Regions from separate parts of the Mesorhizobium sp. M0590 genome, predicted to be linked through region 3. Evidence: riboswitches for the same ligand, from Rfam matches in the RefSeq annotation. Region 3 holds a riboswitch; each other region holds the start of a gene.

Region 1 (3,268 bases), on a different contig from region 3:
TCATTGTCGGCGTGGCGCGCCCATTCGGGGTCGTCGTGCCGGCCCATCAGGCCGCGGCCATAGATCGGCACCAGCCGCGACAGGTCCTTGTGGACGCCGGGGCAGTGCAGGCACTCGTTGAAATTTTCCCAAAATACCTTCCAGTTGCAGTTTATCACCTTGCGCAGCACATGGCCGCTCAGCAGCGTTTCCAACGGCCAGTTGGCGAGGTTGCCGGATGCCGGATCGAAGGATGTTTCAGCCGAGCCGGCAGCGTCTTCCGCCAGATTGACGAAGACGAAACCGCGCCACACCGAAAGCGCGACCCGGTAGAGCGGATGATCGGCCTTGTCGAAGCCGTCCGGCAGCGATTTCGACGGCACGCGCACCAGATCGCCGTGCAGCGAATAGGACCAGGCATGGTATGGGCAGGTGATGAGCCGCGCCTTCAGCCGTCCTTCGCTCTGCTGGCAAAGCTGCGAGCCGCGATGCCGGCAGGTGTTGTGGAAGGCGCGCAACTCGCCGGTCTCGTCGCGCAGCACGACGACCTCCTGCGTGCCTATGCGGAACGTCCTGAAAGCCAGCGGCTGGGCAAGGTCGGCCTCGCGGCAGACGAGCAGCCAGTTGCGATACCAGATGGCCTCGAGATCGCGCTGATAGGCCGCGATGTCCCAATAGGCTGATGACGGCAGCGTCGGCTCGGCCCGCGTCAGGCCGTTGTAGGGACCGCGCTCATTCGGGCTGGGTTGCATGCCGGCTTCCTCCCCATCCGCCAGCCGACACCCGGCTGCGAAAATTGTCAATCGCGGCGCCGGCCGACCGGGCTTGGCGAGGCGGCGCATTCGCCACACGATCCGGCGGAATTTGGTTTGCCGGGCGCGGCGATTCTGCCTATAGTCACTGATGTCGTCGGTTCCGTTTGGAACCAAGAGGGAATGCGGTGAGGGCAAGTTGTTTGCCCAATGCCGTGGCTGCCCCCGCAACTGTGTGCGGTAGTCCTCTCCATATGCCACTGAAGGTTCGCCTTCGGGAAGGTGGGGAAGGGCGCTGATCCGCGAGCCAGGAGACCTGCCGGCGACAGGAAACTGACTTCTATGCCCTCGGGTGGAGGGCGAAAGGACAAGACATGAATACCGCTTCCGTCTCGCTCGGCGCTTCCGCCTCCTCGCAGTCGCGTCTCATGCAGCTGGCGCTTGCTGCATTCCTCGGCATTTTCGTCATGGGCTTTGTCGGCTTCTCGCATATCGATGCGGTCCACAATGCCGCGCACGACTATCGCCACTCGATGGGCTTTCCCTGCCACTGACAAGGGGCTGACATCATGACACTGTTTCGCAACGTCGTGTTCATCGCGGCGATCGCAGGGCTTGTGGCCGGCGTGGCTCTCGCCTGCATGCAAGCCTATGCCACGGTGCCGCTCATCCTGAAGGCGGAAGTCTATGAACAGGCCGGCGGCGGCCATGACCATGCCGCGGCACCTGCGACACCGGCCGAAAACGCCGCGGGCACGACGGCTATGAGCAGCGCCGCGCCGGCAGCGGCTGAAGCGATGGCTCCGGCGGAAGACGAAGGCTGGGCGCCGGCCGACGGTTTCGAACGCTTCGGCTTCAGCGTCGTTGCCAATATCGTCACCGGCATCGGCTTTGCGCTGGTCCTGGTTGCGGTTTCGGAATTCGCCGGCGGCATCGGCAATTGGCGCCAGGGCCTGTTCTGGGGGCTTGCCGGCTTTGCCGTGTTCACGCTGGCGCCGGGCCTCGGCCTGCCGCCGGAACTGCCAGCGATGCCGGCGGCCGACCTTGTCCAACGCCAGATATGGTGGTGGGCAACAGTGGTGGCGACAGCGGCCGGTCTCGGCCTTATCGTCTTCCGCAGATCGCTGCCGCTGGTGGCTCTTGCCGTGGCGTTGATCGTTGCGCCGCATATCGTCGGCGCGCCGCAGCCCGATAGCTTCGAGACGGCGATCCCGGAAGGCCTGCACCACCAGTTCGTGGTGGCGGTGACGCTGACCAATCTGGTGTTCTGGCTGGTGCTCGGCGCGGTCGTCGGCGTGGTGCGCGGACGCTTCACGGGCACGGCGACCAGCCTGCGCGACAGCTTTGCCTGACCGCGCTGCCGGGGCACTGACCCTGGTCATCGGCGGTGCGCGCTCCGGCAAGAGCGCGCATGCCGAGAGCCTGGTGACGGTCGGCCCGCCGCCTTGGAGCTATATCGCCACGGCGCAAGCCTATGACGACGAGATGCGCCAGCGCATCGCGCTGCACCGCTCGCGCCGCGGCGCCGGCTGGACGACCATCGATGCGCCGCTCGACCTTGCCGGCGCGATCGGAGCGCTGCCTGACGGCCAGCCGGTGCTGATCGACTGCCTGACGCTGTGGCTGACCAACCATATGCTGGCCGACCATGATGTCGAGGCGGAATGCCGGAGGCTGGCCGATGTGCTGTCGCGGCCGCGTGGGCCGTGGTTCGTGGTGTCCAACGAGGTCGGCCAGGGCATCGTGCCGGACAATGCGCTGGCAAGACGGTTTCGCGACGCCGCCGGCCGGCTGAACCAGGACGTCGCGGCTGTTGCCGGCACCGTGCTTTTGATGGTGGCGGGGCTGCCGCTCAAGGTGAAATGACATGGCTGATACTATCGATCCCAAGGACGAGGAACGCCACCGCGCCAAGATGGCCAAGCGCAAGGCGGTGCAGGACGCCGAGGTCGCGGCCAAGACGGTCGAGAAGGGGCTGCTGATCGTCAACACCGGACCGGGCAAGGGCAAGACCACGGCCGCCTTTGGGCTGGCGCTCAGGATGCTCGGCTATGGCAAGCGCGTCGGCGTCGTTCAGTTCATCAAGGGCAAATGGCACACCGGCGAGAAAGACGCCTTTGCCGCCTTCGGCGACCGTGTCGTCTGGCACGCCATGGGCGAGGGCTTTACCTGGGAGACACAGGACCTGAAGCGCGACATCGCGGCGGCCGAGGCTGCCTGGGCGAAAGCGCTGGAGCTGATGGCCGAGCCGTCGATCAGCCTCGTGGTGCTCGACGAGCTGAACATCGCGCTGCGCTACGACTACCTCGATCTCGAAAAGGTGGTCGCGGCGCTGAAGGCGCGTCGCGAAGGCCTGCATGTCGTCGTCACCGGCCGCAACGCCAAACCGGTATTGGTCGAGGCGGCCGATCTGGTCACCGAGATGGGCGTGACCAAGCACCACTTCTCCGCCGGCGTGAAGGCGCAGCAGGGGATCGAGTTCTGAGGGGTGTTGCTGGCGCCTCTTCTTCCTTCTCCCCTTGTGGGAGAAGGTGGAT
Region 2 (3,268 bases), on a different contig from region 3:
GCTCAGCTGGCCCTTCGCATGAGCGGCCCGCGCCCTGCGTACCTGCGGCGTCTGCGGGAAGGACCCGATGGTCGTCGTCGGGAACGGCGGCAGCCCGAGCGTGCCGGCCTGGACTCTGGAGCGCTCGGCAAAAGCGCTCTCTCGTCGCTTCATGCTGTCGTCAATGCTGGCGATCCGCCCCTCAACCAGCGGGTCATGGATCTTCGTGGATGTCACGCGAGTGGCGGCAGCCTCGGCAGACGCTTTCAACGCGCCTGCCACCGCATCCCTGCCTTGGGACAGGGCCCGGGCAAGCAACACCAACTCGTCGGTCTTCTGGGCCGCGAAGGCGAGCCACGACCTGATGTCCGCGTCGAGTTCCGTCTCCATGCGGAGGTCGATCGGCACATGCAGCATCGAGCAAGAAGGCGCGATCTCGACGCGGTCCAAGGGCCAGCCGGCGACGATCGGTTTGATGCGGTCGAGAATGGCGGGCAGGTTCGCACGCCAGACGTTGCGGCCATCGATCAAGCCAAGCGAGAGCACCAGATCCTTCGGTGCGAGCCGACCCACCGTTTCCAGCTGCTCGGGAGCGCGCACGAGATCAATATGCAGCCCGGCCAGGGGCAGAGAAACCGCGGTTTCGAGATTGTCTCCCAGCGGCCCGAAATAGGTAGCCAGCATGATCTTCAGCTCGGGCGCGGCTTTCGACAGCTGGCCATAGGCGAATTCGAACGCAGCTCGTTCGTTCGGGTTCAGATCGAGGACAAGCGCTGGCTCATCGATCTGCACCCAATCGGCGCCCGACAGCTTCAAGCTCCGCAGGAGTTGCTCGTAGACGGGCAGAAGCCGTGGTAGGAGCGCGATGGGATCGAAGCCTTCGGCAGGCGATTTAGCCAGCTTGAGGAAGGTGACCGGTCCAAGGATGACTGGGCGTGTGTGAATGCCGAGGGCTTTAGCCTCGAGGAAGTAATCAACCGGCTTCGTCGACGAAAGAGCGAACGTCTGATCATCGTCTAGTTCCGGCACAATGTAGTGATAGTTGGTGTCAAACCACTTGGTCATTTCCATCGCGGCTACGCCAGGCCGATGAGCCGCATGCTGGTGACCACCGTGCCCACAATCCTCCGTCTGACCTTGGTTGCCGCGCGCCATAGCGAAGTAGATGTCGAGTGGGACCTCGCCGCCATTCCAGCCGTAACGGGACGGAAGGGCGCCGACCATGGCTGCGGTGTCGAGCACATGGTCGTAAAGCGAGAAGTCGTTCGACGGGATTTTCGACACGCCGCGATCGCGTTGCTCCTCCCAGCTAGCGGCACGGAGCGCCTTCGCCGTCGTGAGAAGGTCGGCAGCGGACGATTTTCCGGACCAGTAGCTTTCAAGCGCGAATTTCAGTTCTCGCCGACGACCGAAGCGGGGCACGCCGAGCGTTGCTACAGGAATTTGCTGAGAGACAGTCATGCCAGACCCCGATGGTTGGGGCGTCGGTGACAAGGAAGGCGCTAGCAGGCCGGCACGAACGCCAGGCTGCAGCGGCCACCGAGACACCCCGCCCGTGGACGTAATTCGCCGTGGCAGGTCTCCTGGCTCGCGGGGTCATAGCCTCTACCCGTCTTCCCAAGGCTATTCGCCTCAGTGACATGAGTGGGGTTGGCTCGCCGCTAACAGTTGCGGGGGCAGCGCCGGCATCGCACCGGCTTCCCTCTTAGCTCCGCTGCGGCAGCGCCGTACGGAGAACCACGACGCGGGAGACAATTACAGCAGTTCGCTTCTCTGTCAACGCCGCATAAAGAAATGTTTATGTCGTTATGTTAAATTTCCGCTGGCATGTTCCAAAGGTCGCCTCGAAAGCGAAAACTGTGGAAGCCTTGAGCGGCCGGTAAATCAAAGCAATGACGCACGGCGCCCTTGTCCAGGAGGATAGGAGTTCGTCGGCTGCCGGCAGCAAACATACCGGCAAGCGCCGTGGTGCTGCTTAGCGCATCACGCGAACCACCTCGGCGTCGAACTTCGGCTCCGAGGTTCCGACCGCTTCGTTGGTGATCTGCTCGCGACCATATTCGGCTCAATGGCGAGGCTGTTGCCCATGTGGAAGCTGTTGGCCGTGATGCCCTCGGTGATATGTGACACAACGATTTCGGGGGGAGCACACCGAGGCCAGGCGCAGCGGCGTGTTGCGAAGTGATCGAGGCCAATGTCTCGAACTGCTTGTTCGCAGCCCACCGGCTCAAGGTAACCCGGCTCAAACCACCGGGCTAGCTCAAGTCCTGTCCAAATGAGGCCTGAGCGGCAAATCGTCGTGCACGCGCACGGTTTGGCGTTCGATCTTGTGATGCGTCTTGGGCGGACAATCGCCACGGTGCAGCACGCAGAAGCGGTCCCCAATTGGGAAGCCGAGGGCGGTGAGGGCAAGCCAGCGCCACAGGCGGAAGGGGACTTGGACCTGTTTGCCCTGCTGGACCACATGTTCGCGACACAGGGCCTCAAGGAGAAGACCAAGAGTGATTATGCGCGGGACCTCGCCAAATTCATCAAAAGCAGCGGGCAGTCAAAGTTCGGCGCCGATTGACATGGAGATAGCCATCGCGGCGGACCGCCCAGGCGGACCGCAAGCCGGAATACAACCGGGTGCAGGTGGCCAAGCTCGTCCACAAGATGGCGTCGGGCACACACCGGCGATGGGAGAGCGGACCGTGGAGTGCAGGAACTTCACGCCTATCCACGCTCCCGTGGACGTGTCCTGCGGCACATCGGCAGCGATATTGAGGAGGCAGTTGAGCTTCTGGTCGAGCACTCTTACCTGCCACTACCTACGCTTAACGTCATCTCGTACTGAAAACGCACCACGCAAGGTCGAGATGTAACATGCGCCCTTCGTGGATGGTTCTAAGCTTCCTCGGGCGCGGTCAATCTGTGATAACGGTCGCTTGGAACCTCCATCACCGCGACGCGATCAAGGTTGGCGTATCGCGCTCGGTAGTAACCTTCTTCCTCCACTTCGGCGAAACTACACTGGGGAACGTCAAAGGTCGCAGCTTCCAATCCGAAGAAAGTCGTAGCGGTTTCTTCATCCAAGAAGTTCCACTCATCTTCTCCGTCGTCATATGTGACGCGAACATAGGAGGCCATGCGCACGGCTTCCTGATCACCCATCTCTGCGATGATGGCATCGCATTCTTTCTTCAGCTTTCCTGAAACCTCACCCTTATCCCAGTCATCCAAAGCCCGATAGATTTCTGGATGATAATACTCTGGCATCTCCTCTACATCGTCACCGATAAGCTCAATG
Region 3 (3,268 bases):
ATGCCTCTTTATTCGCGGCTTGGCCCCTACAAGCTGGCGCTGCTCGACGCCGCCGCTGTCACGCGCAAGCGCATGGTCTTCGAATACTGGGCGCACGAAGCCTCCTTCTTGCCGGTCGAGACCTATCCGCTGATGCGCTGGCGCATGCAGCGGGCCGAGCGCGGCGACGAAATGTACAGCGGGCTGGCCAAATGGGGCCGCGAGCACGCCGCCTATATCGAAGACATCTATCGCGAGGTCGCCGAACGAGGCCCGATCGCGGCGTCGGCTTTCGAAGGGCAGAAGGGTTCGGGCGGCTGGTGGGGCTGGAGCCATGCCAAGCATGCCTTCGAGTGGCTGTTCTGGGCCGGCCGCATCACCACTGCGCATCGCCGCGGCTTCGAGCGGTTCTACGATCTGCCGGAGCGCGTGCTGCCGCCGGCGGTACTCGCGCTACCGGTTCCCTGTCCCGAGGATGCACATCGCGAATTGCTGCGCATCTCGGCCCGCGCCCACGGCATCGCCACGGCAGGAGACCTGCGCGACTATTTCCGGCTGTCGCCCGCCGACATCAAGGGCCGCATCGAGGAACTGGTCGAGGCCGGCGACCTGTTGCCGGTGAGCGTCGAAGGCTGGAACAAAACAGCCTATCTCCACAAGGACGCCCGTTTGCCGCGCAAGATCGAGGCGCGCGCCTTGCTCGCGCCGTTTGATCCTGTCGTCTTCGAGCGGTCGCGCACCGAGCGGTTGTTCGACTTCCACTACCGCATCGAGATCTACACGCCGGCCGAAAAGCGCCGGTATGGCTATTATGTGCTGCCATTCCTGCTCGGCGACAGCATCGTCGGGCGCGTTGACCTTAGGGCCGACCGACCGGCCGGCGTGCTGCGCGTCCATGCCGCCTATGCGGAGCCCGGCGCCTCGCTGCAAACCGCAGCCGAGCTTTTCGAAGAATTGAAGCAGATGCAGGGCTGGCTCGGCCTGGAACGCATCGAGGTGACCGCTGCCGGCGACCTCGGCCGGCCGCTCGCGGATATCGCCGCGTCATAGACGTGCGTTGACACGACTACCCCCACAAGCCTAAATCCGTTCCAGACGGTCCCCTGCCCGCAACGGCAAGGGCCAAGAGGGAATGCGGTGCGAAATCTCGATTTCAAATCCGCGGCTGTCCCCGCAACTGTAAGCGACGAGCCAAGGCCGAAAACCACTGGGATGTTCCCGGGAAGGCGGCACCCAGGCGATGACCCGCGAGCCAGGAGACCTGCCGTCTAGGACATAAGAATCCGATCGCCTGGCGGGTTTTCCGGGCAAGGAGCCTGATTTGGAACGCGACAGCAGTTTTCCGGCTGAGACAGCGGATTTATTGTCCGGCCATGGTGATTCCCCGGCCGGCGTTACCGTCATCGTCTGCTCGTCCTGCCGTGACGAGACCGGTTCGGACGCTCATCCGCGCGCCGGCGAACTGCTCGCAGAGGACACGCGCCGCGCCGCTTCCAGCGAAAACATCAAAATCCGCACCGTCGAATGCCTTGGCAATTGCAAGCGCCGGCTCAGCGCCGCCATGCTGCGCGACGGCTGCTGGAGTTACGTCTTCGGTGATCTGACCACGACCAGCGGCGCCGATCTCGTCACCGGGGCAAAGCTGTTCGCCACCTCGACGGATGGGCTCATTCCATGGCGCGGCCGTCCCGATTGCCTGAAGCGCGGCCTGGTTGCCCGCATCCCTCCCCTTGACCTTCTGAAGGACTTGATATGACCGCTGCCTCCCCTTCGCGCGTTCCCTGCACCGTGGTCACCGGATTTCTCGGCGCCGGCAAGACGACATTGATCCGCCATTTGCTCGAAAACGCCAAAGGCAAGCGGCTGGCCATCATCGTCAACGAGTTCGGCGACATCGGCATCGACGGCGAGATCCTGAAGGGCTGCGCCATCGACACCTGCCCCGAGGAAAACATCGTCGAGCTGGCCAATGGTTGCATCTGCTGCACCGTCGCCGATGATTTCGTCCCGGCGCTGGACCAAATCCTGTCGCTGACGCCGAGGGTCGACCACATCCTGATCGAGACATCCGGCCTCGCTTTGCCCAAGCCGCTGGTCCAGGCCTTCCAGTGGCCGTCGGTGAAAAGCCGCGTGACGGTGGACGGCGTCATTGCCGTGGTCGACGGACCGGCGCTGGCTGATGGCCGCGTAGCCAACGACATGGACGCCCTGCAGGCCCAGCGCGCGCAGGACGAGACGCTCGACCATGACGATCCGGTCGAGGAAGTGTTCGAAGACCAGCTCGCCTGCGCCGACCTGATCATCCTGTCGAAGAGCGACCTGATGGACGCAGCCGGCTCGGCCCGTGCCAATGCCGTCATCGGCAAGCACGTTGCGCGGGCGGTGAAGATCGTACCGACTTCGCAAGGCAAGGTCGACCCGTCGGTGCTGCTCGGCCTCGGCCTCGCCGTCGAGGACGACATTGAGAACCGCAAGACCCACCACGACGACGAGCTCGACCACGAACATGACGATTTTGACTCGTTCGTCATCGACATCGCGTCCGTGTCCAACCCGGACGAGCTCGCACAACGGGTCGCCACGGCGGCGGAGGAAGAAAACGTGTTGCGCGTCAAGGGTTTCGTCGAAGTCGGCGGCAAGCCGATGCGGCTCCTGCTGCAGGCCGTCGGTCCGCGCGTCAACCACTATTACGACCGCGCCTGGACCGCTGAAGACGACCGCCGCTCGCGCCTGGTCGTCATCGGCCTGAAAGGGCTGAACCGCCCGGCCATCGAGCGTATCCTCGCCGGCTGACCCCAGGTACGAGCCGCGATGCACATCCTCACCACCACATCCGCCTCGCTCGACGATCTCGCCGAGCCTGTCGATCTCAGGCAAACGCCTGCGGATGTCGTGGCGCTGTCCTTCACCGACAGCGACCTGGCCGGGCTGGCGGCGGCGTGGAAGGCAGATGCGCACCGCCTGCCGTCGATGCGGCTCGCCGCCTTGCGCGACCTGCGCCATCCGATGTCCGTCGACCTGTGGATCGACAGCGTCGCCCGCCACGCCAAGGTCATTCTGGTCCGCATCCTCGGCGGCTATGACTGGTGGCGCTATGGCTGCGACCAGCTCGCCGTTATCGCGCGAAATCGCGGTATCAAGCTGGCGCTCCTACCGGGCGAGAGCCACGACGAGGATTTGCGACTGATCGAAGGCTCGACGCTGCCGCGGGAGGAGTTGGACGCCCTGCTTGGCTATTTCCGCGAGGGCGGGCCGGCAAATATGACGGCGCTGGTGCAGAGGCTGGCAA

What was found. Region 3 has a riboswitch for cobalamin ahead of NKI52_RS20885 (DUF1636 family protein). Riboswitches for the same ligand answer to the same signal wherever they lie in the genome.
Region 1: another riboswitch for cobalamin. It lies ahead of NKI52_RS28945 (CbtB domain-containing protein); the one in region 3 lies ahead of NKI52_RS20885 (DUF1636 family protein).
Region 2: another riboswitch for cobalamin. It lies ahead of metE (5-methyltetrahydropteroyltriglutamate--homocysteine S-methyltransferase); the one in region 3 lies ahead of NKI52_RS20885 (DUF1636 family protein).

The regions. Positions count from the first base shown of each region.
Region 1 covers NZ_JAMYQN010000025.1:76,624-79,891, reverse strand. Annotated here, with positions in the region: gene NKI52_RS28950 (aromatic ring-hydroxylating oxygenase subunit alpha) at 1-731, opposite strand, end outside; cobalamin riboswitch at 873-1,069, shown strand; gene NKI52_RS28945 (CbtB domain-containing protein) at 1,106-1,285, shown strand; gene NKI52_RS28940 (CbtA family protein) at 1,301-2,083, shown strand; gene cobU (bifunctional adenosylcobinamide kinase/adenosylcobinamide-phosphate guanylyltransferase) at 2,076-2,597, shown strand; gene cobO (cob(I)yrinic acid a,c-diamide adenosyltransferase) at 2,599-3,216, shown strand.
Region 2 covers NZ_JAMYQN010000023.1:43,496-46,763, forward strand. Annotated here, with positions in the region: gene metE (5-methyltetrahydropteroyltriglutamate--homocysteine S-methyltransferase) at 1-1,440, opposite strand, end outside; cobalamin riboswitch at 1,536-1,736, opposite strand; gene NKI52_RS27855 (hypothetical protein) at 2,294-2,548, shown strand; gene NKI52_RS27860 (helix-turn-helix transcriptional regulator) at 2,866-3,268, opposite strand, start outside.
Region 3 covers NZ_JAMYQN010000012.1:174,222-177,489, reverse strand. Annotated here, with positions in the region: gene NKI52_RS20890 (winged helix-turn-helix domain-containing protein) at 1-1,029, shown strand, start outside; cobalamin riboswitch at 1,059-1,262, shown strand; gene NKI52_RS20885 (DUF1636 family protein) at 1,301-1,735, shown strand; gene cobW (cobalamin biosynthesis protein CobW) at 1,732-2,772, shown strand; gene NKI52_RS20875 (cobaltochelatase subunit CobN) at 2,791-3,268, shown strand, end outside.